DNA from 3 places in the Mesorhizobium sp. CNPSo 4670 genome. Region 1 is predicted to be linked to each of the others. Evidence: predicted binding sites of a transcription regulator. Region 1 holds the regulator's gene; each other region holds the start of a gene.
The links. The regulator PhoB, encoded in region 1, activates phosphate uptake and scavenging genes when phosphate is short. The targets are predictions, from matches to a motif close to TGTCATNNANCTGTCAT.
Positions count from the first base shown of each region.

Region 2: AC0ZT5_RS06605 (acid phosphatase) is a predicted target of PhoB. The motif match lies at 8,214-8,230, and genes of this name have one in related genera.
Region 3: AC0ZT5_RS25460 (PhoX family protein) is a predicted target of PhoB. The motif match lies at 8,461-8,477, and genes of this name have one in related genera.

Region 1 covers NZ_JBWJFQ010000005.1:95,264-105,936, forward strand. The annotation lists gene AC0ZT5_RS11290 (sugar ABC transporter permease) at 1-158, opposite strand, end outside; gene xylF (D-xylose ABC transporter substrate-binding protein) at 308-1,348, opposite strand; gene AC0ZT5_RS11300 (ROK family protein) at 1,704-2,951, shown strand; gene phoB (phosphate regulon transcriptional regulator PhoB) at 3,106-3,795, opposite strand; gene phoU (phosphate signaling complex protein PhoU) at 3,815-4,522, opposite strand; gene pstB (phosphate ABC transporter ATP-binding protein PstB) at 4,548-5,354, opposite strand; gene pstA (phosphate ABC transporter permease PstA) at 5,351-6,202, opposite strand; gene pstC (phosphate ABC transporter permease subunit PstC) at 6,206-7,189, opposite strand; gene pstS (phosphate ABC transporter substrate-binding protein PstS) at 7,256-8,311, opposite strand; gene AC0ZT5_RS11335 (PAS domain-containing protein) at 8,825-10,673, opposite strand, start outside.
Region 2 covers NZ_JBWJFQ010000003.1:61,127-71,799, reverse strand. The annotation lists gene AC0ZT5_RS06640 (ornithine cyclodeaminase family protein) at 32-1,027, opposite strand; gene AC0ZT5_RS06635 (Lrp/AsnC ligand binding domain-containing protein) at 1,160-1,621, shown strand; gene AC0ZT5_RS06630 (SDR family oxidoreductase) at 1,749-2,453, shown strand; gene AC0ZT5_RS06625 (hypothetical protein) at 2,477-2,926, shown strand; gene AC0ZT5_RS06620 (Gfo/Idh/MocA family protein) at 2,961-4,019, shown strand; gene AC0ZT5_RS06615 (putative bifunctional diguanylate cyclase/phosphodiesterase) at 4,228-6,669, opposite strand; gene AC0ZT5_RS06610 (cytochrome-c peroxidase) at 6,834-8,066, opposite strand; gene AC0ZT5_RS06605 (acid phosphatase) at 8,319-9,857, shown strand; gene AC0ZT5_RS06600 (Lrp/AsnC family transcriptional regulator) at 9,896-10,375, opposite strand; gene AC0ZT5_RS06595 (RBBP9/YdeN family alpha/beta hydrolase) at 10,485-10,673, shown strand, end outside.
Region 3 covers NZ_JBWJFQ010000018.1:16,741-27,413, forward strand. The annotation lists gene AC0ZT5_RS25425 (cytochrome d ubiquinol oxidase subunit II) at 1-133, opposite strand, end outside; gene AC0ZT5_RS25430 (cytochrome ubiquinol oxidase subunit I) at 144-1,505, opposite strand; gene AC0ZT5_RS25435 (ABC transporter ATP-binding protein) at 1,774-2,700, shown strand; gene AC0ZT5_RS25440 (ABC transporter permease) at 2,697-3,458, shown strand; gene AC0ZT5_RS25445 (phosphatidylglycerol lysyltransferase domain-containing protein) at 3,472-4,509, opposite strand; gene AC0ZT5_RS25450 (flavin-containing monooxygenase) at 4,859-6,043, shown strand; gene AC0ZT5_RS25455 (hypothetical protein) at 6,035-6,259, opposite strand; gene AC0ZT5_RS25460 (PhoX family protein) at 6,391-8,394, opposite strand; gene AC0ZT5_RS25465 (hypothetical protein) at 8,775-9,218, shown strand; gene AC0ZT5_RS25470 (hypothetical protein) at 9,534-10,049, shown strand; gene AC0ZT5_RS25475 (response regulator) at 10,264-10,673, opposite strand, start outside.

The sequences.
Region 1 (10,673 bases):
ATGCCGACCCAGATGACCAGCAACGCACCGACCATGCCAAGCATGCGCGTATCGAGTTCGGTTGCCTTGAGGAAGCGTCCGACGGCGCTCAATTCGGACGCACGCGCCCGGTCTGCGGGCGCATTCGCGGCAGGCGTGTTAGAGGCCGTGTCGGTCATGAAGTCCTCCCACCGGTTTGCCGTCTGGCGCGGATGCCGGAAACACGATGCTATTTGCTTTCCGCGATCATTTGAAGCGGAATGCCCCTTGAGAAACGCCGCGGCCCAGGGGCCGCGGCGCTGAGATCGAACCGGGATCCCGTTCGGTTTTAGTTGCAGGCCGCGACGGTGCCGGCGGCGACGCCTGCACAGACTTCGTCCTTCTTGATCCAGCCGGCGTCGATGACGACGTTGAGATTGTCCTTGGTGATCGCGATCGGGGTCAGGAACAGCGAGTTGGTCTCGTTGCCGCCGGGCGTGGTGAACTTCACGGCGTTCGGGATCTTGTCCAGGGCAGTGCCAGCGGCCAGCTGCGAGGCGATCTCGGCAGCGTTCTTGCCGAGTTCGCGTGCGTCCTTCCACACCGACACGGTCTGTGTGCCGAGTGCAACGCGGTTCAGTGCGGCATGGTCGCCGTCCTGGCCGGACACCGGAACCGATCCTGCCAGCCCTTGCGCCGTGAGAGCGGCGACGACGCCGCCGGCGGTGCCGTCATTGGCTGCCACCACGGCATCGACCTTGTTGTCGTTGGCGGTGAGGAACTGTTCCATGTTCTTCTGGGCATTGGCGGGCAGCCAGCCATCCGTATAGGCTTCGCCGACATTCTTGATCTTGCCGCTATCGATGGCTGCCTTGAGCACTTCCATGGAGCCGGCGAACAGGAAATCGGCATTCGGATCGGCGCCCGAGCCCTTGATGAAGACGTAGTTGCCTTCCGGCTTGACCTTGAACACTTCGCGGGCCTGCATGCGGCCGACTTCCTTGTTGTCGAAGGTCAGGTAGAACACGTTCTTGTTCTCGATCAGCCGGTCATAGCCGACGACCGGAATGCCTTCGTCCAGTGCCTTCTGGACCGCCGGGCCGATGGCCGAGGCATCCTGCGCCAGGACGATCAGCGCGTTGGCGCCTTGCGAAATCAGGCTCTCGACGTCGGTGAGCTGCTTGCCCGGATTGGACTGCGCATCAGCGGAAATGTATTTGTCACCAGCCGCCTCGATGGCCTTCTTCATCGCCGCTTCGTCGGTCTTCCAGCGCTCTTCCTGGAAGTTGGACCACGAAACGCCGATGACCTTGTCCTTCGCCTGCGCGACCGACACCAGCGTCAGCGACATGGCGACACCCGCCAGGATGGCGGCTGTGAATTTTTTCATAATATCCTCCCTGCGCCGCGTATGGCGCGACCAAACTGACCCGTAGGCCGGCACAGAGGCTCTATTTTTTCGAGCCTCGAAAAAATAGTGATCCAACGCCCGAACGCTGTCAACATCGATTCTGATGGATTTTGACGTCTCTCCAAGTTTTTTTCGAGCTCCGGAATAAATAATGACATGATGGTGGGGTTCTGCCAGAATTTGGCTTGGCGCATGTCGCCCCAAAAGTGCGCAGTGGTTTTGGGGCAACGACACGCGCAGAAACAAGTGCCTGAAGCGCGTCGCGTTTTCAGGCTTCGCTGATGGCCTTCGGGAGGCACGAAAGGCTGCAGCGACCGGGAGGATGTGAAAAAGCATGTCGGTCGGAATCCGCCACGACGATCTGCGCCGCCGCAACCGGGCGATGGTGATTGCGGCCGTGCGCCGCGCCGGACAGCCGTCCCGCACCGAGATCGCCGCGACCACGGGCCTCAGCCATTCGACCATATCGGCGATCTCCTCCGACCTCATCGGCGAAGGCATCCTGACTGAGAGCAAGCCGAGCGAGGCCGGCTCGCTCAAACGCGGCCGGCCGCAGGTCGGCCTCGGCCTCAATCCGGAAGCGGCGGCGGTGATGACCGTGGTGTTGTCGCTGAACTTCCTCTCGGTCGCCGTCATCGACTATGCCGGCCAGGTGATCGCCGAGGAACAGCGCCGGCTGGACACGCTGACCATGTCGCGCGACGCGCTGGTCGGTGAATGCGTTGCCATCGTACGCCGTCGTCTCGAAGACCCCGACCTCGACGTCCGCAGTGTCGCCCGCATCGCGCTGGCGATCCAGGGCATCACCGACACGCGTGCCCGCGCCATGCTGTGGTCACCGATCACGCCGCACACCGATATCGCCTTCGCCGACATACTCGAGGACGAGTTCGGCATCCCCGCCACCATGGAGAACGACTGCAATATGATGGCGATCGCGTTGCGCTGGCGCGACCCTGATCGCTACCGCGACGACTTCATCGCCATCCTGTTGTCGCACGGCATCGGCATGGGCCTGGTGTTGAAGGGCGAGTTGTTCACTGGCACTCATTCCTCAGGCGGCGAGTTCGGCCATATGATCCATCGGCCGCACGGCGCGCTGTGCCGCTGTGGTCGGCGGGGCTGCGTCGAGGCCTATGCCGGCAACTATGCCATCTGGCGGAACGCAAGGCAGATGAGCGAGGACGCGGAACCGGTGGCCGATGTCAGTGACGCCGACATGCGCGCCCTGGCGAGCGCGGCCCGCGAAAGGGATGGACCCGAGCGCGAGGCCTATCGCAAGGCCGGCGAGGCACTCGGCTACGGTCTCGGCAGCCTGTTCGCGCTGATCGATCCGGCGCCCGTCGCCATGGTCGGTGTCAGCGCCGCCGCCTTCGACCTGATCGAGCCGGCATTGCGCGAGGCGATTGCGCAGACCGCCGGCGGCCAGCATTCGCAATCGATTTCCTTCGACACCGAACCGAACGAACTGCCACTGATCCGCGAAGGCTGCGCGACGCGGGCGCTGACCTTCGTAGACCAGGAGATTTTCGCGCCCGGCACGCAGGCGAGATCCGGCCTCGGCGGCAAGAACGTTGCGTGAATAACGCGTCGGGATGTGTTGAGATTCAGGTTAGGCCGAGTCGAGAATGGCGGGTTCCGAGAACCGGAACGGAGCGGACATTTGGATCCGTGAGTACCGGAAGCGCTGGAAACTGCCGTTCGCAGGCAGGCATCACCTGAATATCAGCATATCCCTAATCTTCCCGGATTGCGTAGCCCGCCCCACGAATGGTGCGGATGACATCGGGCATGCGGCCATTGTTGACCGCCTTGCGCAGCCGGCCGACATGCACGTCGACCGTGCGTTCGTCGATGTAGATCGTCTCGCCCCAGACATTGTCGAGCAGCTGGCTGCGCGAGAACACACGGCCGGGATGGCGCATCATGAATTCGAGCAGGCGGAATTCGGTCGGTCCGAGCCGAATCTCGCTCTTCTTGCGATAGACCCTGTGCGATTCACGATCGAGCACGATGTCGCCGACCTTGAGCACGCTGGACAGCACTTCCGGCTTGGCGCGGCGCAGCAGCGCCTTGACCCTGGCCATGAACTCCGGCGTCGAGAACGGCTTGACCAGATAATCGTCGGCGCCGGTCGAGAGGCCGCGCACACGATCGCTTTCCTCGCCACGCGCGGTCAGCATGATGATCGGCAGCCGCTCGGTCTCGGGACGCATCCTTAGCCGGCGGCAGAGTTCGATTCCGGAAACCGCCGGCACCATCCAGTCCAGCACCAGAAGGTCGGGGACGTTCTCCTGCAGCCGGATCTCGGCCTCGTCGCCGCGCGTCACCACCTCGACCTGGTAGCCCTCGGACTCCAGATTGTAGCGGAGCAGCACACCCAGCGGCTCCTCATCCTCCACCACCATGATTCGTGGCGCGATCATCGACTGGTCACCCCTGCCGTCATGCCGCCGGCGCGGACATTGCCGTCTCGTCCTGCTTCGGACGATTGGCGGGCAGCTGCGTACCGGTCAAAACATAATACGCATTTTCCGCGATGTTGGTGACGTGATCGCCGATGCGTTCGAGGTTCTTGGCGCAGAACAACAGATGCGTGCAGGCGGTGATGTTGCGCGGGTCTTCCATCATGTAGGTCAGGAGTTCGCGGAACACGGAGGTGTATTTGACGTCGATGCGCTCGTCGTCGGCGCGCAGCTTCGCCAAAGCCGCCGCGTCGCGCGCCGTATATTCCTCGATGACGCCCTGCACCTGGATCAGCACCAGCTGCGCCATTGCGTCGATGGAGTGCGACAGGTCGCGTGGGGTGACGCTGAGGCCGACGGTGCCGACGCGCTTGGCGATGTTCTTGGCAAGGTCGCCGATACGCTCGAGGTCGCCGGCCATGCGGATCGAACCGACGACATGGCGCAGATCGTCGGCCATCGGCTGACGCTTGGCGATCAGTGTGATGGCGCGGTCGTCGAGTTCACGCTGGCGCGCATCCATGATCGCATCGTCGGAGACGACGCGCTGCGCCAGGGCGTTGTCGGAATTCAACAGCGCCTTGGTGGCGCCGCCGACCATCGAGCCGGCGAGGTCGCCCATGTCGCGGATCAGCCTGCTGATCTGTCCGAGATCCTCGTCGAAAGAAGCCACTGTGTGTTCGCCCATGATCTTAGTCCTCGTATGCCTGAGCTCAGCCGAAGCGGCCGGTGATGTAGTCCTGCGTGCGCTTCTCGCGGGGCGACGTGAAGATCTTCTCGGTGCGGTCGAACTCGACCAGTTCGCCCAGATACATGAAGGCCGTCTGCTTCGACACGCGCGCCGCCTGCTGCATGTTGTGGGTGACGATGACGATCGTGTAGTCGGCTTGCAACTCGTCGATCAGCTCTTCGATCTTGGCGGTCGACAGCGGGTCAAGCGCCGAGGCCGGCTCGTCGAGCAGGATGACTTCCGGCTTCACCGCCACGGTGCGGGCGATGCAGAGTCGCTGCTGCTGGCCGCCTGAGAGGCTGAGGCCGCTGGCGTTGAGCTTGTCCTTGACTTCGGTCCACAGTGCGGCGCGCTTCAGCGCCTGCTCGACACGGCCGTCCATCTCGGACTTGCTGATCTTCTCGTAGAGCCTGACGCCGAAGGCGATGTTTTCATAGATCGACATCGGGAACGGCGTCGGTTTCTGGAACACCATGCCGATCTTGGTCCGCAGCAGGTTGAGGTCCTGCGAGCGGTCGAGAACGTTCTGCCCGTCGAGCAGCACCTGGCCCTCGGCCGTCTGCTTGGGATAGAGCTCGTAGATGCGATTGAAGACGCGCAGCAGCGTCGACTTCCCGCAGCCCGAAGGTCCGATGAAGGCGGTGACGCTGCGCTCGGGCAGCGACAGCGTGATGTCCTTCAGCGCCTTGCTCTGGCCGTAGTAGAAGTTGAGGTTCTTGACCTCGATCTTGGCCTTGCCGGCAATTGCCTCGGCGGCGATCGTCATGTCTGGAGACAACATCTGGCTCATTTGTCCTCTCTGCGTCCGGTCAGGCTGCGAGCAAAGATGCTGAGCGCGAGAACCGTCAATGTGATGATGAGTGCACCGGTCCAGGCCAGTTGCTGCCATTCCTCGTAAGGGCTGAGAGCGAACTGGAAGATGGTCACTGGCAGGCTGGCCATCGGCGCGTTGAGATTGCTCGACCAGAACTGGTTGTTGAGCGCTGTAAAGAGCAGCGGCGCCGTCTCGCCGGAGATACGGGCGATCGACAGCAATATGCCGGTGACGATGCCTGAAAGGGCGGCGCGGTAAGCGACCGACTTGATGACCACCCAGCGCGGCGCGCCGATCGCGGTGCCGGCCTCGCGCAACGCGTTCGGCACCAGGTTGAGCATGTCCTCGGTGGTGCGAACGACGACCGGGATGACCAGGATGGCAAGCGCGACAGCGCCGGCGATCGCCGAGAAATGCCCCATCGGCCGGACCATCAGTTCGTAGACGAAAAGGCCGATGATGATCGACGGCGCCGACAAAAGGATGTCATTGATGAAGCGCACCACGGTGGTGAGCTTCGAAAAGCGTCCGTATTCGGCCATGTAGGTGCCGGCCAGCACGCCGATCGGTGTACCGACGACGACGCCGATAATGGTCATCACGATGCTGCCGTAGATGGCGTTGAGCAGGCCGCCGGCATCGCCGGGCGGCGGCGTCATTTCGGTGAACACCGCAAGATTGACGCCGGACAGGCCCTTGTAGAGCAGCGCGCCGAGGATGAGCGCCAGCCAGGCAAGTCCGATGCCCGCGGCGGCGACGCACAGCGTCATCATCACGGAATTCTTCCTCTTGCGGCTCTGATGAAGCGATGTGGCTGTCGACATCGGTCAGGCTCCCGTGCGGGCGTCAATGCGCATCAGCATGTAGCGTGCGATGGCGAGGATCAGGAAGGTGATGACGAACAGGATCAGGCCGAGCGCTACCAGCGAAGAGGTGTAGAGATCGCCGACGGCTTCGGTGAATTCGTTGGCGATGGTCGCGGAGATCGTCGTTGCCGGCGCGAACAGCGAGGTGCTGATGCGGTGCGCGTTGCCGATGACGAAGGTCACCGCCATGGTTTCGCCGAGCGCGCGGCCAAGGCCGAGCATGACGCCGCCCATGATGCCGATCCTTGTATAGGGAATGACCACGCGGCGGGTCACTTCCCAGGTCGTGCAGCCGATGCCGTAGGCGGACTCTTTCAGCACCGGCGGCACCGTGTCGAAGACGTCCTTGGTGATCGAGGTGATGAAAGGCAGCACCATGATGGCAAGGATCAGCGACGACGTCAAAAGGCCGATGCCGTAGGGCGGACCGGCAAACAGGCTGTTGAGGCCGGGAATGCCATGGAACGCGCTGATGATGAAGGGCTGCACGGTCGTCTGCAGGAAGGGCGCCAGCACGAACAGGCCCCAGATGCCGTAGATGATCGAAGGGATGCCGGCGAGCAGCTCAACCGCCATGCCGATCGGGCGCCGCAGCGGGCGCGGGCAAAGCTCGGTGAGGAAGATGGCGATGCCGATACCGAGCGGCACGGCAATCAGGATGGCGATGGCGGACGTGATGATGGTGCCGTAGATCGGCGCCAGCGCGCCGAATTTCTCCGTCACCGGGTTCCAGCTTTCGCTGGTCAGGAAGGAGAAGCCGAAGGTCGACAGGGCTTGCCAGGAGCCGGCAAACAGCGAGATCGCAACACCGCCGAGCAAGGCCAGCACCAGTATGGCTGCGGCACGGGTCATTCCGTGGAAGATCGCGTCGGTCAGCGCGAAACGTCTGACAGTCGCGTCGCGCGAACCTCGAATGGCTGGCAAGGCTTCCTGGACAGCACTCATGTGAAGCTCGGCTCTTTGAGTTGAGGGAAAAGGAGCGCCGCGGCGCGGCGCTCCTTCAAAGGGATGTTACTCGCCGACGTAGACGGGCTTGCCGTCAGCCTGGATGTCGGCCTTCCACGAAGCCTTGATCAGGTCGACGACGCTGTCGGGGATCGAGACGTAGTCGAGACCCTTGGCGGTTTCCTTGCCGTCCTTGTAGGCCCAGGCAAAGAACTTCAGCGCTTCGCCGGTCGCGGCGGCGTCATCGGGGGTCTTGTGGATCAGCACCCAGGTCGAAGCAGCGATCGGCCAGGTGGCATCGCCAGGTTCGTTGGTGATGATGACGTTGAAGTTCTTCGCGCCCTTGAAGTCGGCATTCGAAGCAGCCGAGCCGAAGGATTCGAGCGACGGCTCGACGACCTTGCCAGCGGCATTCAACATCTTGGAGTACGACAGGTTGTTCTGCTTGGCATAGGCATACTCGACGTAGCCGATGCCGCCGTCGGTCTGCTTGACGGTGTTGGCAACGCCCTCGCTGCCCTTGGCGCCGACGCCGGTCGGCCATTCGACCGCGGTGTCCGAACCAACCTTGTCCTTCCAGTCGGGCGACAGCTTGACCAGATAGTCGGTGAAGTTGAAGGTCGTGCCCGAACCGTCCGAACGGTGGACGACGGCGATCGCCGTCGACGGCAGGGTCAGGGTCGGGTTGAGCGCCTTGATCGCGGCGTCGTCCCAGGTCGTGATGGCGCCGAGGTAGATCTGCGCGATCGTCTTGCCGTCAAGGATGAGTTCGCCCGGCTTGACGCCCGTCAGGTTGACGATCGGCACGATGCCGCCCATCACCATCGGGAACTGCACGAGGCCGTTCTTTTCCAGATCGGCATCGGACATCGGCTTGTCGGTGGCGCCGAAGGTCACGGTCTTGGCGATGACCTGCTTGATGCCGCCGCCCGAACCGATCGACTGGTAGTTGAGGCCGACGCCGGTGTCTTTCTTGTAGGTGTCGGCCCACTTGGCGAACACCGGGTAGATGAACGTCGAGCCGGCGCCGGAAAGGTCCGCGGCCATGGCTGCAGAAAGGGTGACGGTAGACGCTGTGGCCATTGCAATCGCAACGACCGCTGAGCGGATGAAATGTCTCATGTGGCCTGCTCCTGTTCGGAAGATGGTCTCTCGGCGCCATCCTCTCGGCGCCCGCTGAGGCCAATAGCCTTCGATTATAACAGTCGCATGACAGTTTCATGTCACCCCGGTAACGCGTCATCGGGGCGGGGAAAATGCCGGCCGGCCGGCGCTTGCGGCGGAAACCGGCTTTGTGCCCGGAATCAGGTACTTGCGCCGTTTCACACCGAGAGTGACCTGCCGTTTCGCGATCAACGCCTCGGCAAAGAAAATCCGGACGGGAACGCGTTGCTCTCGGCCAGATGTCGTGGCCGGGCCATCGCCGAAAACAGGTCCGTTGGGGTAGGTTGACGCTGTCTCATGCCGGCGGTCGCTGCTCCCGCCCGTAACTGGAAGAGCGGAATTCGAATGTGGCTATTGTCTCGGCTGGGCGTCGCCTTGGATATGGTGCGATCGCGCCATAGTCTTGCCTCAGCGAGGGGTCGCGAATCTCCGCCGGGCTCCCCCGGGCAAGCCGGGTGCGACGCCGGCCTTTTACCCGGCGTTGCGCTGAGCCTGGCGACTGGCGCCGACCCAGCGCTCGACTTTCTCGAGCAGGGCCCTTGGGCTGATCGGCTTGGGCAGGTAATCGTCCATGCCGGCCTCCAGGCAGCGTTCGCGATCGCCCTTCAGCGCATGCGCGGTGACGCCCACGATCGGCACATGCGTGCCGGTTTCTTCCTCCAGCCGGCGAATGGCGGCGGTGGCTTCGAGCCCGTTCATCTCCGGCATCGAGACATCCATCAGGATCATGCATGGATTGAGCCGGCCGAAGGCATCGAGCGCTTTGCGGCCATTGCCGACGATCTCGAAACCATAGCCGGTCTCGCCGAGAATCTGGGTGAACACCATCTGGTTCACCTCATTGTCCTCGGCCACCAGGATATCCAGCCTGTCGCCGCCGGCCGTCGCGGGAGGCCGGGGCCGAACCAAAGGCGGCTGCAGCAGCGCCCGTTGTTCCGCTGGCGCCGGCGGCGGTGGCCGCACAACCTTGCCCGGAGGGATGTCGGCTGCCTGCGGCTGGGTGTCGGCCGTGTTGTGGCGATGCCGCTGGATCGTGGCAACCAGCGTTTCCAGCAGCGCCGATGACCGCGCCGGCTTGATCAGCTGGGCATCGATGCCGAGATCGCGATAGCTGGTGTTGGCGAGCGACTGGTCGACCGAGGTCAGCATGATGATCGGCGTGCCAGCGAGGCCGGCGGTGTTGCGCACGATCCGCGCCATTTCGGCGCCGCTCATGCCCGGCATCTGGTAGTCGAGCACGACGCAGTCGACCGGCACGCCATAGGCGGCGGCCGCGATCAGCACCTTGAGACCCTCGGCGCCGCTTTCGGCCGCGCAGGAATCGAACGTCCACGATGTCATCTGTTCGGTCAGGATGGCCCGGTTGACGGCATTGTCGTCGACGATCAGCACGCGCGCGCCGGTCACGTCGACGGGCGTGATCCGTTGCCCGTTCTGCTGTCCCGCCCTCGGCAGCGTGACGGTGAACCAGAAGGTCGAGCCCTTGCCCTCGGCGCTCTCGACACCGATGTCGCCGCCCATCAGCTCGACGAGCCGCGAGGTGATGGCAAGACCAAGGCCGGTTCCCTCGTGCCGCCTCGTCGACGAGGTGTCGACCTGGCTGAATTTCTCGAACACGAGTTTCAGCTTTTCCTCCGGGATACCTATGCCGGTATCGGTGACCGAGATCGTCAGTTTCGTCCCGGTCGGAACCCTTTCGCCGGTGACATCGACCAGCACATGGCCTTCATCGGTGAACTTCACCGCGTTGCCGAGCAGGTTGGTCACGATCTGCCTGATGCGGCCGACATCGCCCACGAACAGGCTCTCGAGACGAGGCTCGATGCGCACGATGAGCTCGAGATCCTTCTCCTTGGCGCGTGTCGACACCAGCGTCGCCACATCCTCGATCGCCTCGGCAAGGTTGAAGGGCGCCGGATCGAGCACCAGCTGGCCGGCGTCGATCTTGGAGAAATCCAGGATGTCGTTGATGATGGTGAGCAGCGCGTTGCCCGATTTGACGATGATGTCGGTGAACGTCTTCTGTTTCGAGTTGAGGTCCGATTTGGCCAGCAGTTCGGCCATGCCGAGCACGCCGTTCATCGGCGTGCGGATCTCGTGGCTCATATTGGCGAGGAATTCCGACTTGGCGCGGTCGGCGAGTACGGCGCGCTGCCGTGCCTCGCGCAGTTCGGCCTCGCGCGTCTTCAATTCGGTGATGTCGGTGGTTGACCCGATCAGGTAGAGCGAACCGTCGGAGGCGATCATCGCGCCCTTGCGGGCGAATTGATGCCTGACGCTGCCGTCGGCCAACGTCACCGTCTCTTCGACCTCCTGGGTT
Region 2 (10,673 bases), on a different contig from region 1:
GCCCGACCTAAACGATGAGCCCGCCCAGCCGCTACAACGCAACAGCCCGCCCCAATCCCCGCCGAACCGCTTCGCGATAGGCGAGGTCGGCCGCCACCATGTCTTCCATGGCAACGCCCATGGCCTTGTAGACGGTGACCTGCTCGGCGCTGAAGCGTCCCGGCCGCAGCCCCAGCAGCATTTCGCCGAGTTCGGTTCCGGTCTGCGGATCGAGACCGGCGAGTTCGCAGGAGCCGACCGGGGTCGGGGCGAAGGCTTCGCTGGTCTCGACGAACAGGCTGGCCCGCTTGATGAGGTCGACCGGCAGTTCGCCACCGGGCGGTGCGACGCCCACCGACGAGACATGGGTGCCGGGCCGCACCCAGTGGGGCGAAATCACCGGCTCGTAGGAATGCGTCGCAAGGCAGACGACATCCGACGAGCGCACCGCGGTTTCGATATCGCTGACAGCGACGACGCCGGGATGCTGCGCGGCAAGCGCCTGCGCATCCGCGAATTCCTTCGAGACGACGCGGATCTCGGCGAAATCCCGCACCAGCGGCAGAAGGTGCAAGTGCTGGCCGGCCTGCACGCCGGCGCCCACCACCGTCGCTACCTTGGCGTCGCGCCGGGCAAGTTCGCGCACCGACAGCACCGCCGAGCCGGAGGTGCGCACGGCGGTGATGTAGGTGCCGTCCATGACGCATACCGGCATGCCGGTCTGCGGGTCGAACAGATGGATGGTGGCGAGGTGGCTGGGGATGCCTTTGGCGATGTTGCCCTCGAACACGTTGACGATCTTCACCGTCAGATGCATGCCCGCCATCCAGGCCGGCATCGCCAGGGAATAGCCTGCATCAGGGATATCGAGCTGCGGCCGCGCCGGATTGATGACCTTGCCATCGGACAGCGCCTTGAAGCCGCCGGCCAGCGCGTCGAGAAGCTGGCGAAGGTCGATGCAGGTTTTCACCTCGGCTTCGCTCAAGAAGAGCACTGGTGTATCGCCCTTGACCTGGGCGCTGCGGGAGATCGATAGGGCTGTTGTCATGGGATCCGCTTTCGTTGTCGGCTGGAGTGCACGGCAACGGTATTGCGATCTGACGGCGTGATGAAATATGCTGTTTTTGCGATTTCGGCGTGACTATCACGCTTACTCTGGCTCAGAAGTGTGAATCCTGAAATGGATGATCTCGACCGTATCGACCGCTCGCTGCTGCGCTTGTTGCAGGAGGATGGCCGCCGCACGACGCTCGATCTGGCGCGGCGGGTTGGGTTGTCGCCGACAGGGGCGGCGCAGCGCCTCAAGCGGCTGTTCGCCGAAGGGTTCATCCGCGCGGTGCGCGCCATTCTCGACCCGGCCAGGATCGGGCAGGCACAGCTCGTCTTCATCGAGGTGCGGCTCGACCATACGGCGCCGCAAGTCTTCGACCGCTTCGCCGAGGCGGTGTTGCGGGCGCCGGAGATCATCGAATGCCACATGGTGGTCGGCGGTTTCGACTATCTGGTCAAGGCGCGCATCGCCGACATGGCGGTGTTCCAGGATTTCCTGCAGCGGGTCATTCTGCCGCTGCCCGGCGTCCGGGAAACACACACTTATGCCTCAATCGCCAATGTGAAGCCCGACGCCCTATTGCCCGTCTGAATTCGCAGCGACATAGGAGAGTTTTTCTGCATGCTGGTTCAGGCTTTCTGGTTCGAACTGGCTGACGAAACCGGCTATACACCGCCAACTGCCAAGGCTCGCCCGCCAACCCAAGAAGGAAAATCAGATGAGTTCAGAAAAAACAGCTGTCGTCGTGGCTGGCGGAAGCGGCATGGGTGCGGCGGCGGCGAAGCGCCTGGCGGCGGATGGCTTCAAGGTCGCCATCCTGTCCTCGTCCGGCAAGGGCGAGGCGCTGGCGAAAGAGCTTGGCGGGCTCGGCGTCACCGGCTCCAACCAGTCGAATGACGATCTGCAGCGCCTCGTCGACCTGACGCTGGAGCGCTATGGCCGCATCGACGTGCTGGTCAACAGCGGCGGCCACGGGCCGCGCGCGCCGATCCTCGAGATCACGGACGAGCAGTGGCACACCGGCATGGACGTCTATCTGCTGAACGTCATCCGGCCGGTGCGCATCGTGGCACCGCAGATGGTCAAGCAGAAGGGCGGCGCCATCATCAACATCTCGACCGCCTGGGTGGTCGAGCCAAGCCCGATGTTCCCGACCTCGGCGGTGTTCCGCGCCGGGCTTGCCGCCTACACCAAGATCTTCGCCAACACCTATGCATCAGACAATGTGCGCATGAACAACGTGCTTCCCGGCTGGATCGACAGCATTGCCCCTACCGAGGAGCGCCGCGACAGCGTTCCGATGCAGCGCTACGGCACCTCGGAAGAGATCGCCGCGACCATCGCCTTCCTGGCATCCGAAGGCGCCGGTTACATCACCGGCCAGAACATCCGCGTCGACGGCGGCATCATCCGCGCTATCTGAGGCGCCCACCGGGAGGAGGAGGCATGTCCGACACTTATCTGCGCCTGGTGCCTCATGATCCGCACTGGCACCCTGATGAGCCGGCTGCCGCTGCGGCCGTGAATGTTGCGCACGGACTGTTCCCGCAGGCCGAGCATGTCGCCGTCGAATCCGAAGAGGGGGTGACGTTTTTCGACGCCGGAGCAAATACGGAAAGCGTCCATTGCCCGTTCTGCGGCGGCGACATCGAGGAATGGTGGGGCGGTGCCATGGACCAGGCCGCGGCGTCACGCTTCGAGGATCTGTCTGTCACCACGCCGTGCTGCCATAAGCCCGCGTCGCTGAACGACCTGCGCTACGTCCGGTCGGCGGCGTTCGGTGTCTGCGCGTTGACGGTCGTCAATCCGGGAGTGACCTCCTTGGCCGGTGAGCAATTGCGGGCGATCGAGCAAGCCATGGGTTGGCCGCTGAAGGCGATCTGGCAGCGCCTCTGAGACGACGGATTCTGAATATTCCAAGGAGCAAGAAATGCGGCTTTTGATACTCGGCACCGGCTGGATGGCGCAGGAACATGCAAGGCGGTTCGGTGCCATCGAGGGCGTCGACATCGTCGGTGCCGTCGATGTCGATGCGGCGCGTGTCGGTGAATTCGCCGACGGCTTCAACATCCCCAGCCGCTTCACCTCGCTGGAGGAGGCGCTGCAATGGGGCGGCTTCGACGCGGTGGCCAATGTCACGCCGGACCGTATCCATCACCCGACCACCATGGCGCTGATCGCCGCCGGCAAGCCGGTGCTGTGCGAGAAGCCGTTGGCCGAGAACTTCGGCAAGGCCACCGAGATGGCCGATGCCGCCGAGGCTGCCGGCATCGTCAACATGGTGAACCTCACCTATCGCAATGTCGCGGCGCTGCAGAAGGCCCGCCAGATGGTGCAGGCGGGCGAAATCGGCACGGTCAGGCATGTCGAGGCGTCCTATCTGCAGAGCTGGCTGGTGTCGAAATTCTGGGGCGACTGGCAGAACGATCCGAAATGGCTCTGGCGCCTGTCGCGCGGCCACGGCTCGAATGGCGTGCTCGGCGATGTCGGCATCCACATCCTCGATTTCGCCAGCTATGGTGCGGCTCTCGACATCGACCATGTCTTCTGCCGGCTGCGCGCCTTCGACAAGGCGCCCGGCAACCGCATCGGCGACTACGAACTCGACGCCAATGACAGCTTCGCCATGACGCTGGATTTCTCCAACGGCGCCTTCGGTGTCGTGCACGCCAGCCGCTGGGCGACCGGCCATCTCAACGAACTGCGCCTGCGCATCTATGGCGACAAGGGTGCCATCGAGGTGGTGCACAATCTCGACGGCTCGCTGCTCAAGGCCTGCGTGGGCGAGAATGTCGAGAACGCCAAATGGGAAGAGCTCGACGCCGGCTCGGTGCCAACCAACTACCAGCGTTTCGTCGACGCCGTCACCAGCGGCGTACAGAGCGAACCCAGCTTCCGCCACGCCGCTGGCCTGCAAAAGGTGCTCGACCTCGCGGTGGTGTCGGACGAGAAGCGGGCGGAGCTGAAGGCGAATGCCGACACGCAATAGGATGTGTTGATATTCAGGTGATGCCGACCTGCAAACGACGGTTCCCTGCGCTTCCGGTGGCTCACGTACTTTAAGTACGCTCCGCTCCGGTTCTCGGAAACCACCTTGTTTGGTCGCTTCGCGCCCGTCTTCGACTCCGGCTCAGCCTGACCTGAATCTCAACACACTCCTAGAACCGGTTGGCGCTTCACGGCCCCGTTGGTGCTCCCTACGCGGTCAAGGCGCCTCGCTGTTCGGGCTGTTCGAAAAGCGTATGAAGCTCGGATGCCGGCATTGGACGGCCAAAGAACCAGCCCTGGACATCCGTGCAGCCATTCTCCCTGACCAGCCTGAACTGGTCCTCGGTCTCGACGCCTTCTGCGGTTGTGGTCATGCCGAGCGTGCTGCCGAGTTCGGCGACGGCCTTCACGATTGCCCGGCTTTCGCTGCTCTCGCACATTAGGCTGACGAAGCTGCGGTCGATCTTGATGCGGTTAAACGGGAACGACCTGAGATAGCTCAGCGAGGAATAGCCGGTGCCGAAATCGTCCATGGCTATGCTGACGCCGAGGTCGCGCAGGCTGTGCAGCGTCGTTATCGTGTTTTCATTGTGCGCCAGCAGCACCGACTCGGTGATCTCCAGTTCGAGCCGTGACGGCAGCAGATTCGAAGCCGCGAGCGCCGCGGCAACCTGAAGCGGCAGCCCCTGCTGTTTGAACTGGGCGGGCGAGAGATTGACCGCGACCTTGACGGGCAGGGGCCATTTGGCGGCGTCGGCGCAAGCACGCTGCATGATCCACTCGCCAAGCGTGTCGATGACGCCCGTCTCCTCGGCCATCGGGATAAATTCTGACGGCGGCAGCAGGCCGAGGCGCGGATGGTTCCATCGCACCAGGGCTTCGAAGCCGGTGAGTTTCGAGGTCTTTGCGTCGTGCAGCGGTTGATAATACACGACGAACTGCTCGTTTGTGACGCCGAGAGCCAGTTCGGATTCGAGTTGGCGGCGCTCCTGCAGTCTTGCGTCCATTCCCGGCTCGAACGACCTGCAGGTCCCGCGGCCTTCCATCTTGGCTTTGTACAAGGCAAGGTCGGCATTGCGGATGAGGATTTCCGAACTTTGTCCGTCGTCCGGGAAGACAGCGATGCCGATGCTGCTGCCGATGTTGATCTTGTGGCCCTGGATCAAAAACTCGCCGGCCAAAGCGTGAATGACCCGGCTCGCCAGCACACCCGCCTCTTCGTCGCCATCGATCAGGAGCTGGAGGATGACGAACTCGTCGCCTCCGGTTCTCGCGACCATGGCGGTTTCACCCGCCTGCTGCTTCAGGCGCCTCGCCACCGCACCGAGAACCTCATCGCCGACCGGATGGCCGAGTGTGTCATTGACCGGTTTGAAACGGTCGAGATCGACGCAATGGACGGCCAGCTTCTCTCCATCCCTGAGGCTTCTCAGCGCCTCGTCCATCGTGTCGGCCAGGAGGCCCCGGTTGGGCAGGCCGGTGAGAATGTCATGCGTGGCAAGGTGCTGGATCTCGGCGGTGCGTTCCTCGACCCGCCTCTCCAAAGTCTCGGCGGCATCGGTCTGCATCATCATCGTGCGCCCGATCGCATACCAGCAGGCCAGCGCCAGAAGCGTGACCACCGCGACCGCCGCATAACCGGCCAGTTCGAATTGCCGCACGGACAGGGCGTCCATGTTGCTGTCGTATCTGCTGTTGGGAAAACCGGCCCAGAGACGCCAGGCGCTTCTGGGATCGTTGAGCGAGAGCGGGATGACTTCGGAATAGATCAGATTGGGATCGGCCGCCGTGAAGGCACGAGAATCCGCCGCGAGGGCCGTCGACATCTTGTGCTGGTCGGATTCAAATCCGTAGCCTGAGTTGACGATGACATAATCGCTGCTCGGCAACAGTTTCCTCAGCGCCGAGGTGAGCATGATTGCCGAGACGGAGCCGCGCAGGCTGCCATCCTGGCCGAAGACCGGGACCGAAAGGATGAAACCGGAGCGATCCGCGTCATTGCCGGTGTGGATGAAATCGGTGTTGTCGCAAGTGATGAGCTCCTTCGTGCCGATGATCGGCACATTCAGCCCGTCAATGGCGCTCGAATTCGGATAGTTCGCCTTCAGCCAGGCGAGCTGTTTGGCCAGTTCCTGGTACTCATAGGTCTCGACCTCTTCGGCGGGCCGGGTCAGCGCGTTCTCGTCAAGCTTTGCGGACTTTGCGCCTGCTGCGTCGGACCGCGCCCTGGCATTCACGATCAGCTGGTCGAACTGGAGGATCGGCTCCTCGAGCTTTCCGGTCACGGCATCGAAGCGGTCGGGGTCGAAATCCAGCGGCAGGAAGTAGACCTCGGAAATGGAGACGTTGTTGGCGAGGTTGTTGTAGATCTGCTGGATTGTCGCGCGGCCCTCGTCGCCGAGGTTGGTGCCATGCCGGTCGAGGTTTCGGACGCTTGGCAGGTAGCTCAGCGTTCGCACATTCTCGTAGACGGCCCGCAAGGCGTCTTCGACCGTCTTGGCCGTTGTCCTGGCTGCCGCCTGGGAGTTCTCGATGTAGCGTTCCTTGGCAAGCGCGAAGTTCCGCTGGGCGTCGATATGCAAGGCCGCCAGCATCGCTGCGCCGGTCACAAGGATCACAACAAATCCGACTGCTCGCCAGAATGCGTTCATCGGCGTCCCACCATCAATTGGTAAGGGATACCCCAGAGCAGTTTAGGAAGCGCTAATGAGGAAGTGCTATTGCAAATGTCGGTCCTTGCTGCCCCAGCGCCGCCGACAAGACCCAGAAACCTGTTTTGCGGGTTCGAGACTGGCCTGCGCAAGGCTAGGGGGGATCATTTCGCCGGCACCGCCTCGCCCTGCTGATCCGCATCGGTCAGCGTTTGCAGGAAGGCGACGATGTCGTCGATTTCGGGGTCGGTCAGCGCCGGCTTGTCGCCCGGCTTCTTGCCAAAGGGCGGGTCCTGGTTGAGGTTGGCCCAATAAGCCTTTGGAAAATCGTCATTTTTCCTGATCGTGCCGTCGGCATTCTTGGGATACCAGTGGCCTGGATCACTGTCGCGGCTGGCATAGAAGGCGACCGCGTCGCGCAGCGTGTGGAAATAGCCATTGTGGAAGAAGCTTTTGCGCAGCGCGACATTGCGCAGCGTCGGCGTGCGAAACAGGCCGCAATAATCAGCCCGGCCATGGAAGTCGGTGCGCAGCGGCCCGCAGAGGCCGAGATCGAAATAGGCGGGGTCGGCATTGGCCGGGATGGCCAGGTTGCGCGGTACGGCGACGGCGATCAGGCCGAAATCGGTGAACTGCGGCGGCTCGCCGTCATTGGCGGGTTCGCTCAGGTGGCAGCTGGCGCAATTGCCCTTGGCCTCGCCTTCGAACAGCGCGCGGCCGCGCAATTCCTGCGCCGACAGCGTCGCCTTGCCGGCGAGGAAGGCGTCGTAGCGGCTGGAGTAGGGATAGAAGTCGGCGGCGCTCTGTTCAAAGGTGCCGAGCGCCTCGGCGGCGGCGTCGAAGGCGTCGTCTGGATGATCGAACACGGTGTCGCCGAAGGCTGCCTTGAATTCATCGGCATAGGCCGACCTGCGCAATCCGGCGGTGACGGCGGCGGCATCCTTGTTGGCCATCTCGAATGGCGACAGCAGGGGGATCTTGGCCTGGTCGCGGCCGCCGTCGGCGCGGCCGTCCCAGGTCAGGCCGCCGGTCGGGCCGTTGTCGACGCTTTCGTCGCCTTCATCCTCGGAATCGTAGAAATGCTCGGTGAAGGCGGGCACCGCCTGGAGGTAACGCAGCGACGGTACGGCGCGCAGTCCGGGCTGGTTCAGCTTCGGCCCGCCCATCTCGACCGGTGCGGCCGAGATCGGGCCGAAGGCATGGTGCGGATCATGGCAGGACGAGCAGGATTGTTTGCCTGAAGCCGACAGCGACGGGTCGAAGAACATCTTGCGGCCAAGCGCTGTCAGCGCTTGCACCCGCGCGAAGGCATCCGCGCGCGACATCGGTCCGGGATGGACGCTGCCGCTTCCGGCGCTGACGGCGTTGCCGGGCAGGATCGTGGCGAGGCCAAACATCGATGCCGCGGCGGTCGCGGACATCAGGCCTTTCCATCGTCTTGCCGTCATAAGGTTCAGCCCGGTTTGTTCCGGAATTAGGTCCGCACTGCAACGGATTGATGACCGGTCCACCCGCTCACGCAACCGTGTTCGGATGGGCGATAAATGTCACAAAGGTGACAAGGCATCGACCTAGCGTTTGCAGCCATGGCTCGTCGCCCCGAGCCATGCACTGCCCTCTAGCCATCACCCTAGCCATGAGGACCTCCCATGACGCGGTTCACGCTTTTCACCTCGCTTTGCCTGACCGGCACGGCGCTGGCCTCGATTCCGGCTACAGCCATCGCCGCCCCTCCCGGCTATGACAAGATCGACACGGTCGTCGTCATCTATGCCGAAAACCGCAGCTTCGATAATCTCTATGGCGGCTTCCCCGGCGCCAACGGCCTGGCCAACCTTTCGGCCGGCCAGGTGCGCCAGCTCGACCGCGACGGCAAGCCGCTGGCCGAACTGCCGCCGGCCTGGGGCGGCCTGACCGCCAAGGGGGTGACGCCGCCGGTGACCGAGGCGCAGTCGGCGCATCTCAGCAACGCCAGCTTCGCCATCGACGACGCCAGCGGCTTCAACGAGAAGACCTCCGTCATCACGCGCGACCTCTGGCACCGTTTCTATCAGGAGCAGATGCAGATCGATGGCGGGAAGAACGACATGTTCGTCGCCTGGGCCGATTCCGGCGGCCTGGTGATGGGCCATTATGACGGCTCGGTGCTGCCGATGTGGGTGGTGGCGAAGAAATACGTTTTGGCCGACAATTTCTTCCAGGGCGCCTTCGGCGGCTCCTTCCTCAACCACATCATGCTCGCCTGCGCCTGCGTGCCGGTCTATCCCCACGCCGACACCAGCCCGGTGAAGGGACAGATCGCCGTGGTCGATGCCGATGGCACGACGCTGAAGGTCGCCGACAACTCGCCGGCCTCGGCACTCGGCGGCGCGCCGAAATTCGTCAATGACGGCGCCATCACCCCAGACTTTTACGCCGTCAATACCATGCAGCCGCCTTATCAGCCGAGCGCCAACAAGCCGGCCGAAGGCGGCGACAAGGCACTTGCCGATCCGGCGCAGCCGACCACGTTGCCGCCGCAGCACGACATCACTATTGGCGATCTATTGTCGCTGAAGGGCGTCAGCTGGGCCTGGTACTCCGGCGCCTGGCAGGCAGCGCTCGACGGCAAGAACGCGACGCCGGTGCCGAACTTCCAGTTCCATCACCAGCCATTCAACTATTTCGCGGCTTACGCGCCCGGCACGGCCGCGCGGGCCGAACATCTTAGGGATGGCGGCCTCGACGGGGCCGAATTCATCAAGGCGATCGACGACGGCAAGCTGCCGGCGGTGAGTTTCTACAAGCCGCAAGGCAATCTCAACGAGCATGGCGGCTACGCCGATGTGGCGAGCGGCGACCAGCATCTCGCCGACGTCGTCTCGCACCTGGAGAAAAGCCCGCAATGGAGCCATATGCTGGTGGTCGTCACCTATGACGAGAATGGCGGGTTCTGGGACCATGTCGCGCCACCGAAGGCCGACCGCTGGGGGCCGGGCAACCGCATCCCGGCCTTCATCATCTCGCCGTATGCGAAGATGGGCACGGTCGACCACACCCAATACGACACGACGTCGATCCTGCGCTTCATCACTGCGCGCTACGATTTGCCGGTTCTGCCCGGCATCGTCGCCCGCGACAAGGCGCTGCGCAACAACGACCAGCCGCCGATCGGCGATTTGAGCGCGGCTCTCGATCTCAGCCGCTAGGGCAGCTCAGGACCTCGGTACGGCTCGATCTCATTGCTCTAGCCGCCTGATCTCCGGATCAGGTCGCGGCCGATCGGCTTTGGCGGCTCGCTGCGCAGCACCAGCGCCGTGGTGACAGCGCCGTGGCGGGCCACCGCGTCGACGATGGTTTCAAGCTGCGCCGGCGAGGGGACGACCACTTTCAGGACGAAGCAGTCCTCGCCGGTCAGCCGGTGCACCTCGGTGATCTGCGGCATCTCGGCGAACTGCTTCAGGCAGGGCCGGATGTGCTCATGCGTGGTGCGCACCCGGATGATCGCCATCATGCCGAGGCCAAGTGCGGCCGGGTCGATCACCGCGGTGTAACCGGCTATGATGCCGCGCTCCTCCAACCGTTTCACCCGCTCGGAGGTCGCCGGCTGCGACAGGCCGACCCGGCGGCCGAGCTCGGACATGCCGATGCGGCCGTTTTCCTGCATGGCTTCGACAATGGCGATATCGGTCGGGTCGAGCGGCGCGCGTTCATCGTTGTTTTTCATAGCCACCTTGAATCCATCGGAAATGCCGCGACTTTTCCGATGATTTCTCATTCCCGGGATTGTGGCAAGACGCCACCATGCTCCTATTAAGAGATAGGAGCAAGGTGACATGACGCATTTCATCATCCTGCCAGGCAGCGGCGGTTCGGGCCCGGCGCACTGGCAATCCCGTTGGGAAAGCGCCAATCCAGCGATGCGGCGGTTCCAGCCGTCGAGCTGGGACCTGCCGGATTTCACCGACTGGCTGGCGGCGCTGGAGGCTGCCGTGATCGAGGCGCCCGAGCCGCCGGTGCTGGTC
Region 3 (10,673 bases), on a different contig from region 1:
CGGTGTCTTCGGCGGCGGCGAACAGGATGCCGATGCCGAGATCGAACCCGTCGAGAATGACGTAGATCAGGATGGCGAGGCCCATCAGGCCGGCGAAGATCAGTGGCAGCAGGGTTGGCCAGTCGAAGGTCATTGTCTTCTCCTCACTCGCCGGCCGCCGGCTGCGACAGGGCTGCGTTCATTACGCCAGGCAGCGGCGATGAATCGCCGTCCTTCGCCGCCTTCAGCGCCAGGTGCACCAGCACGCCGAGATAGGCGATCAGCAAAAGCACATAGAGAATGAGGTAGATTGCCAGCGTCAGCGCGACATGGCTGCCCGCCACCGGGCCGACCGCGTCGGCGGTCTTCAGCACGCCGGTCACCAGCCAGGGCTGGCGGCCGATTTCGGTGGTGTACCAGCCGGCCAGCGTCGCCAGCCAGCCCGACAGCGCCATCGGCACCATCAGCATGGCGAGCGGCCTCGGCAGGCTGTGCCGGCGCTTGAGGAAGAAGGCTGCCGACCAGGACACCGCAAGCATCAGCAGTCCCGTGCCGACCATGATGCGGAAGCTCCAGAAGATCGGAAAGACCGGCGGATGGTTGCCGGGATAGTCGTTCAGCCCCGGCACCACGCCGCCGATGCTGTGCCGCAGCACGAGGCTGGCGCCGTCGGGGATGGCGATCTCGAACCTGTTTTCCTTCGCCGCCTCGTCGGGCAGGGCGAAGAGCACCAGCGGCACGTTGGGGCCGGTGTTCCAGTTGGCCTCCATGGCGGCGATCTTCTGCGGCTGGTGCTCCAGCGTGTTCAGCCCGTGCTGGTCGCCGGCGAAGATCTGGATCGGGATCAGGATCGTCGCCGTGAAGACGCCGGTGCGCAGCGCCTTCCACATCGATTCCGAGCGGTCGCCATAGAGATAGCGCAGCGCCGACAGGCCGGCGATGAGGAACGACACCGTCAGGCCGGAGGCGAGCAGCATGTGGACCAGCCGGTAGGGCATCGACGGGTTGAAGACGATCGCCCACCAGTTGACGGCGTGCGCGACGCCATCGCGTATCTCGAAGCCGGCCGGCGTCTGCATCCAGGAATTGAGCGCGATGATCCAGAACGCCGAGAGGGTCGTGCCGCCTGCCACCAGCACCGTCGCCAGCGTGTGTATGCGGTTGGAGACGCGGCGGAAGCCGAACAGCATGATGCCGAGGAAGGCCGCTTCGAGGAAGAAGGCGGTGAGGATTTCATAGGCCAGCAGCGGCCCGGCGATGTTGCCGACCTTTTCCATGTAGCCCGGCCAGTTGGTGCCGAACTGGAAGCTCATGGTGACGCCCGACACCACGCCCATGGCGAAGGACAATGCGAACACCTTCACCCAGGTGAAATAGGCGCGCATCCAGGCGGAATCGTTTGTCGCGTTGTAGCGGAGCTTGAAGAACAGCAGCACCCAGCCAAGCGCAATGGTGATCGTCGGAAACAGGATGTGGAACGAAATATTCGCGCCAAATTGCATGCGCGACAGGATGAGCGGGTCCATGGTGGGCTCCGGCTGCTTCTAATGTGGCAAGAATAAGCCCGTCGCGCCTGTCGGTCAAAGCGGCGTCCCGCCGCGAGGCGGAACGCCGCAGCGCCCTGGCAAGATGACGCATGCGTGCTGCTGCCGTGTCGGATTGCAACCGCCGCCGCCTGGACTGGCCGGCCTGCGACGACTGTCGAGAACTGTCAGCAGCGGCGTCGACTTGCGGTTGCACGCACCGACATTCAGCCTATATCAGGGGACCTCTTTCAGGCAGCCGTTTTCAGCCATGCCCTCCATCCTGTCCATTTCCGGGGTCTCCAAGACCTATGCCACCGGCTTCACCGCGCTCAAGGAAGTCAACCTCGACATCGAGCGCGGCGAGATTTTCGCGCTGCTCGGCCCCAACGGCGCCGGCAAGACGACGCTGATCTCGATCGTCTGTGGCATCGTCAATCGGTCGTCGGGCACCGTCACCGTCGACGGTCACGACATCAACAGGGACTACCGCGCCGCGCGCAGCCTGATCGGCCTTGTGCCGCAGGAACTGACCATCGACGCCTTCGAGAGCGTCTGGGCGACCGTCAATTACAGCCGTGGCCTGTTCGGCAAGCCGGCCAACCCGGCCTTCGTCGAGAAGGTGCTGCGCGACCTCTCGCTATGGGACAAGAAGGACGCCAAGGCGATTACGCTGTCGGGCGGGATGAAGCGCCGGCTAATGATCGCCAAGGCGCTGTCGCATGAGCCGCGCGTCCTGTTCCTCGACGAGCCGACCGCCGGCGTCGACGTCGAACTGCGCCAGGACATGTGGGCGATGGTGCGCCGGCTGCGCGAGGACGGCGTCACCATCATCCTCACCACCCACTATATCGAGGAAGCCGAGGCGATGGCCGACCGCGTCGGCGTCATCAACCGCGGCGAGATCATCCTGGTCGAGAACAAGGCCGAACTGATGCACAAGCTCGGCCGCAAGCGGCTGGTGATGGAGCTGCGCAGCCCGCTGACGGCCATTCCCGACACCTTCTCGCGCTATGCGCTGGAGCTGTCGCCGGATGGCGGGCAGTTGACCTACACCTATGACAACCAGGCCGAGCGGCCGGGCGTCGCCTCGCTGATCCGCGATCTCGAGGCCGGCGGCATCCAGTTCCGCGACATCGACACGCAAAACAGTTCGCTCGAGGAGATCTTCGTCAATCTGGTGAGGAGAGAGCCGTGAACCTGCGTGCGGTATGGGCGATCTACCGGATGGAAATGGCGCGTGCCTTCCGCACCGTGCTGCAGAGCATCGTCTCGCCGGTCATCTCCACGTCGCTCTATTTCGTCGTCTTCGGCTCGGCCATCGGCTCGCGCATCACCGAGATCGACGGCATCAGCTACGGCGCCTTCATCGTGCCGGGGCTGATCATGCTGTCGCTGCTGACGCAGTCGATCTCCAACGCTTCCTTTGCCATCTACTTCCCGAAATTCGTCGGCTCGATCTACGAGCTCCTGTCGGCGCCGGTCTCCTATCTGGAGATCGTCATCGCCTATGTCGGCGGTGCGGCGACCAAGTCGATCCTGCTTGGCCTGATCATCCTGGCCACCGCCTCGCTTTTCGTCCCGCTGACCATCCAGCACCCGTTCTGGATGGTTGCCTTCCTGGTGCTGACGGCGGTGACCTTCAGCCTGTTCGGTTTCATCATCGGCATCTGGGCGAAGAGCTTCGAGCAATTGCAGCTGGTGCCGCTGCTGATCATCACGCCGCTGACCTTCCTCGGCGGCAGCTTCTATTCGATCAACATGCTGCCCGGCATCTGGCGCACGGTGACGCTGTTCAACCCGGTCGTCTATTTGATCAGCGGCTTCCGCTGGAGCTTTTACGGCAAGTCCGATGTCTCGGTCGGGGTCAGCCTCGGCATGACGATCGTCTTTCTGCTGGCCTGCATAGCGATAGTCGCCTGGATATTCAGGACAGGTTACCGGCTAAGGAACTGACGAAGGTCAGACCTCAAATCGCCTTGACCAGCCGCAGCAGCCCCAGCATCTCCACATATGTCCCCTTGCGGAAGGCGATGTAGACCGGCTCCTCGACACCGTGGAAGCGGCGCTTGAACGCCGCCTGGCCTTGCAGGTTGAACCTGCGGCGGTTGACCCAAGGCGAAGAGTAGGCGCGCTGGAAGGCATTGCGCCAGAAATCGCTTTCAGCAAACCCGCTCGGGCCCACATCGAGCATCGGCGACAGGCCGAGGGTGACCACCGAGATGCCTTGCTCGCGGAAACGGTCGACGGCGAATTTGGTCAGGCCGATCTCGGCGTGCGGCGAGGCGTCGATATGCTTGCGCTTGAACGCCGTGGTGTAGCCGATCACCTTGCCGTCGCGAAACAGCGGGTCGAAGTCGAGCAGTGCGACCAGTCCGCCATCGGGGCCGTGCAGGACGAAACGGCGCATGTCGGTACCGAGATGGTCGGCGAAAGGGCGGTTGAGAAAGCCCATCTCCCACCGCTTGACGATGCGGTCGCCGCGCCAGTTTTCGGAAAGCCGGGCGATTTCGTCGAGATGGACGGTCCGCTTGTCCTCGTCGAACCAAAATCCCTTCTTCAACAGCCAGCGCTCGGAATAGCGCACGGTCTCGTTGCGCTTTCCGGAAAAATCATGGTCGGGCAGGTTGAGGCGGGTGTCGATGCCGAGGCGATTGATCTTGTAGCCGAGCCCGGCCAGCACCCGCGCCGTCGCTTCGCCGATCTGCACGAACCACGGGCTGCCGGCGGTTTCGACGAAGCGTCTGATGTAATCGGACCGCAGCATTGGAGCCACCACCGGATCGCCGAGCGCGAAATGGCGCCCCATCTTGGTGCCGAAGGCGATGTAGCCGTCGGTGTCGCCGAAATAGGAAAGCTTGCCTTGCACGGCGGTCGAATAGGCAAGCGAGAAGTCACCATGGCGGCGGACAAGCGCCAGGCGCTCGACATGTGTCAGCGTCTGCCGCGCCACCTTTGGCGCGACGTCCTCAAGGATTTTGTCGAAATAGATCCGCAAGGAGGGCATGGTCGAAATTCCGCGAGCCGCCTACAGCGCCGCGCCCAGGACGCGCAAAGGTGCTGTAACACTTTGATTCTGCGCATGACCCCGGAAATCGACTCGATTTCGGGCATGCACGTGGGGGAATAGCAGAGACCCGCCAGCCCCAGGGCCTCGAATCAATCACATTGCCGCGACCTGATTACCGCTGATATCGCGCATATGCCATATAGTGCGCAATCGCGGACGGCGCATGCTCGAAATTCGGGTTCGATTCGCGATATATAAGTCCACCGCAGGATCGAGCCGCCGCGGCCTCCCTTGGCGACCACGGGAAGCGTGGCGTCGGAAGGGTCGAATGGAGATCAGAGAAGGAATGGCTGAGACGACCATCAGACCGGTGACGAACGAGCCGGTCGAGCCGGCAATCGTCGTCGGCGCCGGTGCCGCCGGGCTGGCCGTCGCACATGCCTTGATGAACGCCGGCGTGCCCACGGCGATCCTGGAAAAGGAAAGCCGGCTGGCCGAGCCCTGGCACCGGCGGCACCGGCAATTGCATCTCAACACCCATCGCGATCTGTCTTCACTGCCCGGTCTTGCCTATCCCCGGGGCACGCCTGCCTTTCCGCACAAGACGGTCGTCATTCGCCATATGAATGATTTCAGACAGGAGAACCGGCTCCCGGTGCAGTTTGGCGTAGATGTCGAAGAAATCGTCTTCAAGGGCGATCACTGGGCGCTGCTGACCAGCGCCGGACCGCGCCTGGCCCGCCATGTCGTCATCGCCACCGGCCGCGACAGGCAGCCCTTCTTTCCCGAATGGAAAGGCATGAAGGGTTTTGCCGGCCGCATCATCCACGCGGCGGATTTCGGCGACGCGCGGGACTATGCCGGCAAGAAAGTGCTGGTCGTCGGCGCCGGCAATTCGGGCTTCGATACGCTCAATCATCTGGCCGGCATAAACACGGCCGCCATCTGGCTGTCGGCCCGCAACGGTCCCGCGCTGCTGCCCAAGCGGATCGGCAAGATCGCCGTGCATCGGCTTTCGCCGTTCATGGCGCGCTTGCCCTTGCGGGTCGCCGATGCGGTGATGGCGGCGACGCAGCGCCTGGTTTTCGGCGACCTGACCAAATTCGGCATGCCGCCCGCGCCTTCGGGTGGCGCCAGCCGGCTGACCTCGGACTACACCGCGATCGCCGCCGATGACGGCGCCGTCAGCGCCATCAAGGCCGGCAAGATCGTTGTGGTGCCGGCGATACGGGAATTCGCCCGCGACGGCGTGATCCTGGCCAATGGCAGCCTGATCCATCCCGACATCGTCATTGCCGCGACAGGCTACCGCACCGGCCTGGAGCCTATGGTCGGCAAGCTCGGCGTTCTCGACAAAAAGGGCGTTCCGCTTTTCAACGGCGGGCAAGCCGATTCTAGATGGCCCGGCCTGTGGTTCACCGGCATGCGGCCGAGCATTCGCGGCTGCTTCGCCAATGCCGGCATCATGGCCAAGGCGATCACCAAGCGGATTGCCAACTCCGCTGGCGCCCCCCACGGCGCTTCACGCTGATTTCGGCTCGAGCCTCCGGAAGCCGACGGCCTCCATCAGCATGTCTTCTTCGACCATGCCGGCATTGTGTAGCGCCAGCAGGGTGAGAGCCAGTTCGCGCGCCTCGGCCGATTCGGGATGCGCTTCGCGGCGCCGGCAGGCTTCGTCGAACACACGTTGCAAGGTGGCGACTTCGGCAGGTTTGAGCAGGCCACGGTCATAAACGGACTTCGGCATGGCAATCTCCTGGTAATGACCTAGGGCGCCATGTGTAAATTTCCAATCTTTCCCGGGGCTTGAATGATTTGACGTAAAAAGGGAGGGGCTTCGGCTCGCCGAAACCCTCCCCGGGATTGCAGTGCCTGTTATCAAACAGCGATCTTGCCGCCGCCGTGTTTGGTGATGGCGACGACCGCCGGCCGCACTGGCATGTCGGGCTTGAAGTCGGGCCAGCGCGTCGACAGGTCCTCATAGTAGGATGGGCGGCCGAACGCTTCCCAGTCCTCGCCCCCGTCGCCCGGATGCTGGACGGCGACAAAGGCGGTCTGATCGTCAGGGGCGAACAGCGGGCCACACATTTCGGCGCCGATCGGAACGCGGAAGAACAGTTTCGAGGTTGCCCGCGCCGAGCCTTCGGTGTCGACCGCCCACAGCCCATCGGTGCGGCCGGTGGTCTTTGGGCTCTGGCCGTCGGTGGCGACCCACAGGCGTCCGGCTGAATCGACCGCGCAATTGTCCGGCATGCCGAACCAGCCATTGGCCGTCGTCGCAGTCGAGAAGGTGGCACCGACATCGGCCACCGCCGGATCGCCGCATTTCAGAAGCACTTCCCACTTGCCCTTGGTGGCAGTGAAATCGCCGCCGTCCTCGGCGATCTCGATGATGTGGCCGAAAGCGTTTTCGGCGCGCGGGTTGGCGGCGTCGACCTGGTCGGCCTTGCGCTTCGAATTGTTGGTCAGCATGACATAGACCTTGCCGTTGACGCCATTGGGCTGGATGTCCTCTGGGCGGTCCATCTTGGTGGCGCCGAGCAGGTCAGCGGCGCGTCGTGTCTCGATCAGCACGTCGGCCTGGCTGGCAAAGCCGTTTTCGGCAGTCAGCGGACCCTGGCCGAAGACGATCGGCAGCCATTCGACCGAGCCGTCTTCGGCGAATTTGGCGACATGCAGCGTGCCGTCGTCGAGCAGATCCTTGTTGGTCGCGCGATCGTTCGGATTGAAGGCCGCCTTGGTGACGAACTTGTAGGCATAGTCGAAGCGCTCGTCGTCGCCGAGATAGAAGACGACGCGGCCATCCTTGGCGACGATCGATTCGGCGCCCTCGTGCTTGAAGCGGCCCATGGCGGTGCGCTTTCGCGGCGTCGAGGTCGGATCGTTGACGTCGACTTCGACGATCCAGCCGAAACGGTTGGCCTCGTTCGGCTCCTTGGCCAGGTCGAAGCGGTCATAGTGCGCCGCCCATTCATAGGCGCCTTCGGGAATGCCGAGGCGCTTGTAATTGGCGGCTTCCTTGTGGCCCTCGGGCAATTCGCCGGAGAAATAGCCGTGGATGTTCTCCTCGGCCATCACATAGGTGCCCCACGGCGTGACGCCGCCGGCGCAATTGTTGAAGGTGCCCAAAACCTTCGTGCCGGACGGGTCGGCATTGGTCTTGACGCGGTCATGGCCGGCCACCGGGCCGGACAGCGCCATTTCGGTGTTGGAAGTAATGCGGCGGTTGAGCTTGCCGTCGCGCACCACTTGCCATTTGCCGCCGTCCTTGCGGATCTCGACGATGGTGCCGCCATGCGCCGCCATCTCGACATCGACCTGTTCCTTGCTGAGCGGCGCGACGTCGGCCGTCTTCTTGCCGTCCTTCTCGACGATCTTGACGATGCCCGGGAACATAAGATGCGGGTTGGTGTATTCGTGGTTGACGACCAGCAGGCCGTGTTCGGCCGAGCCGTCGATCGCGATGTAGCCGACATAGTCGTTGTTGTAGCCGAACTGTTTTGCCTGCGCCTGCGCCGACTGCTTCGTCGGGTCGAACTCCGGCGAATCGGCAAACAGCGGATCGCCCCAGCGCAACAGCACATCGGCGTCGTAGCCCGGCGCGACATGATGCTTGTCGTCGATGCCGGCCTCCAGTTCGTCGAACGCGAAGGCGGAGCCTTCGGCGGCCCGGGCCTGGTCGGCGCTGACCAGCGCCAGCGGGCTGACGGTGGCGGCGATGGCCGAGACGGCCAGCGAGCCTTTCAGGAAACCACGGCGCGAGAACCGCGCGGCGATGATCTCGCCCATGGTGCGGTTGTCGGTGGGATTGGTGGCCGGGCCGGCGTTTTCCTCGAGCAGGCTGGTGCGGAATTTGGCGTCGGGGGAGCGGTGTTCGGTCATCTGGCTTGCCTCTGGCTTTGCGGGTGGCTGGAGCGTGTTGCCTCTTCAACCCCTTATAGTCACCTGATCACATTTTCGTGACATCAAAAGCCTTTCAGCCGCGACAGCTTTCTGAGACGTCGGCTAAGCACCCTGCGATCAGCACTTAGCGTTAGGACAAAGGTCCCTTGTCAGGCCCGGCAAAGGTCCCTTGGCGGCACCGCATCGGTCGTGGGCCGGTTACGCTAGGCCGCCATGTCGGCGATGGTGGTTCCCTTGCGAAAACGCTGGCGGTGAAATCCGCCGGCCTGAAATCCGCCGGCCTGATCGAAGAGGAGACCAGGATGCGCAGATCGATCGCGACCCGCTGTTGCTGGCTGGCGCTGAGGGCGACCTCGGCATTGGCGCTGGCCATCGCCCCCTATCAACTCGCTTTCCACGGCTCTGGTCCCGTCATCGTTGCCGCAAGCGCGCATGCGAAGGATGGCGGACATGGCAGTGGCGGCGGCGGTGGAAACGGCAGCGGCGGGAGTGGCGGGAGCAGCAACGGCAGCAACGGAAACGGTAACTCCGGAAACGCTGGCGGAGACAATGGCGCCGGCGACGATCACGGCGCAGCCGGCAATTCAGGGGTCGGCAAAGGTCAAGACGATGATGGAGATCACGTCAATGCGAAAACCGGCGACAGGGTCGAAGTGGACGGCAACAAAATCGAGGTCCAGCATCCCGACGGCATCACGGAAGAGATCGAGAACGGCCGGTTCCAGATGAAGGATGCACTCGGCCGCACGATTGTCGAACGTCCGGCGACGGCAAACGACATCAGTCGTCTTCGGGCTTTGTGAAGCAGAACGCCCTGTGAAGCAGGTCAACCGGGGAACGACCAGTTTGACAAGTCACCTCCGCCGCCCCCGGCGGAGGTGACTTGATGTTCGGCGGCATCAGGTAAGCCAGCTTCCAGTCGGCGATGGCGGTCGCCGCCGTCCATACAAGGCATATATTAGCACAAGCTTGGGACTTTAGTCCAATCTTGCGCTTGCAAAGGTCCTGGGTGACAAGCGCAACGGTCGGATACGGCTTTCGGGTATCTTTTCTTTCGGCGATGCTGGTGCAACTCCAACGTCGACGGTGGCACGCCAGCTCAATCGACGGAGATCACCATGCATAGATCGATCACGACCCGTTGTTGCCGGCTGGCGCTCAGATCGGCGGCCGCGCTGGCGCTGACCATCGCTCCCTATCAGATTGACCTCCAGGGCTCCGCTCCTGGAATCCACGCCGCTAGCGCACAGGCCGGCAAGGGCGGCGGTGGCGGCGGCAATGGCGGTGGCGGTGGTAATGGTGGTGGCGGCGGCGGAAACGGTGGCAACAGCGGCGGCAACGGAAACGGAAACAGCGGCAATAGCGGCGGAAACGGAAACGGCAAAGGAAATAGCGGAACCGCCAGCGGCAACTCCAAATCCAACCAGGGGCAGAACGAAAATGGCAACGGTCGTCATGTCAACGCCAACGGTGACGAAGTCGACGTGGAGGGCAAGACGATCACGGTCCAGCATCCCGACGGCATAATGGAAAAGATCGAGAATGGCCGTTTCAGGATGGAGGATTCGCTCGGGCGCACGATCATCGATCGCGGAGCCACGCCGGCGGATTTCAGCCGCCTCAAAGCGTTGTGAAGTTGGCCAACAGGCAACAGCCGGCTTCACACGTCACCTCCGCCGCCCCCGGCGGAGGTGACCTCTCTTTTGCCACCCGGTTTCCGGCTGATGCGTGTCGCCCAGAAGCGGAGGCAACGACATGCATAAAAACAAAGACTTAAAGCGCGTCACCAGACATAGCTGTTCGGCGTTTCCGTGAAACGGTGAGCCGCTCTCGGGATGGCCGAAGCCTCTACGAATGGTTCCGGTCCCGGTCGCGCGACTCACGCATCATCAAGGCTGCTTCGGTGCGGTTTCGCACATTGAGCTTCGACAGCACGCCGGTCATGTGATGCTTGACGGTCTTCTCCTGCAACTCCAGCCGCAAGGCAACTTCCTTGTTGCTTAGGCCCTCAGCCACCAGTCGCAGAATTTCTGCCTGTCGCTCGGTGAGTTGCCGCAGCCGGTCCACTATGCCGTCGGTCGGCTGCAGGGACTGGAGATCCGAAAGCAGGCGGGCCGACAGCGTCGGCGAAAGATAGCTTTCCCCGGCCGCCACACTGTGCAGGATGTCGGCGAGTGCGCGCGACCCGACGCCCTTGAGGACATAGCCACGCACCCCGGCGTTCAGGGCCCTGGTCACGTCGGCATTGGCCTCCGAAA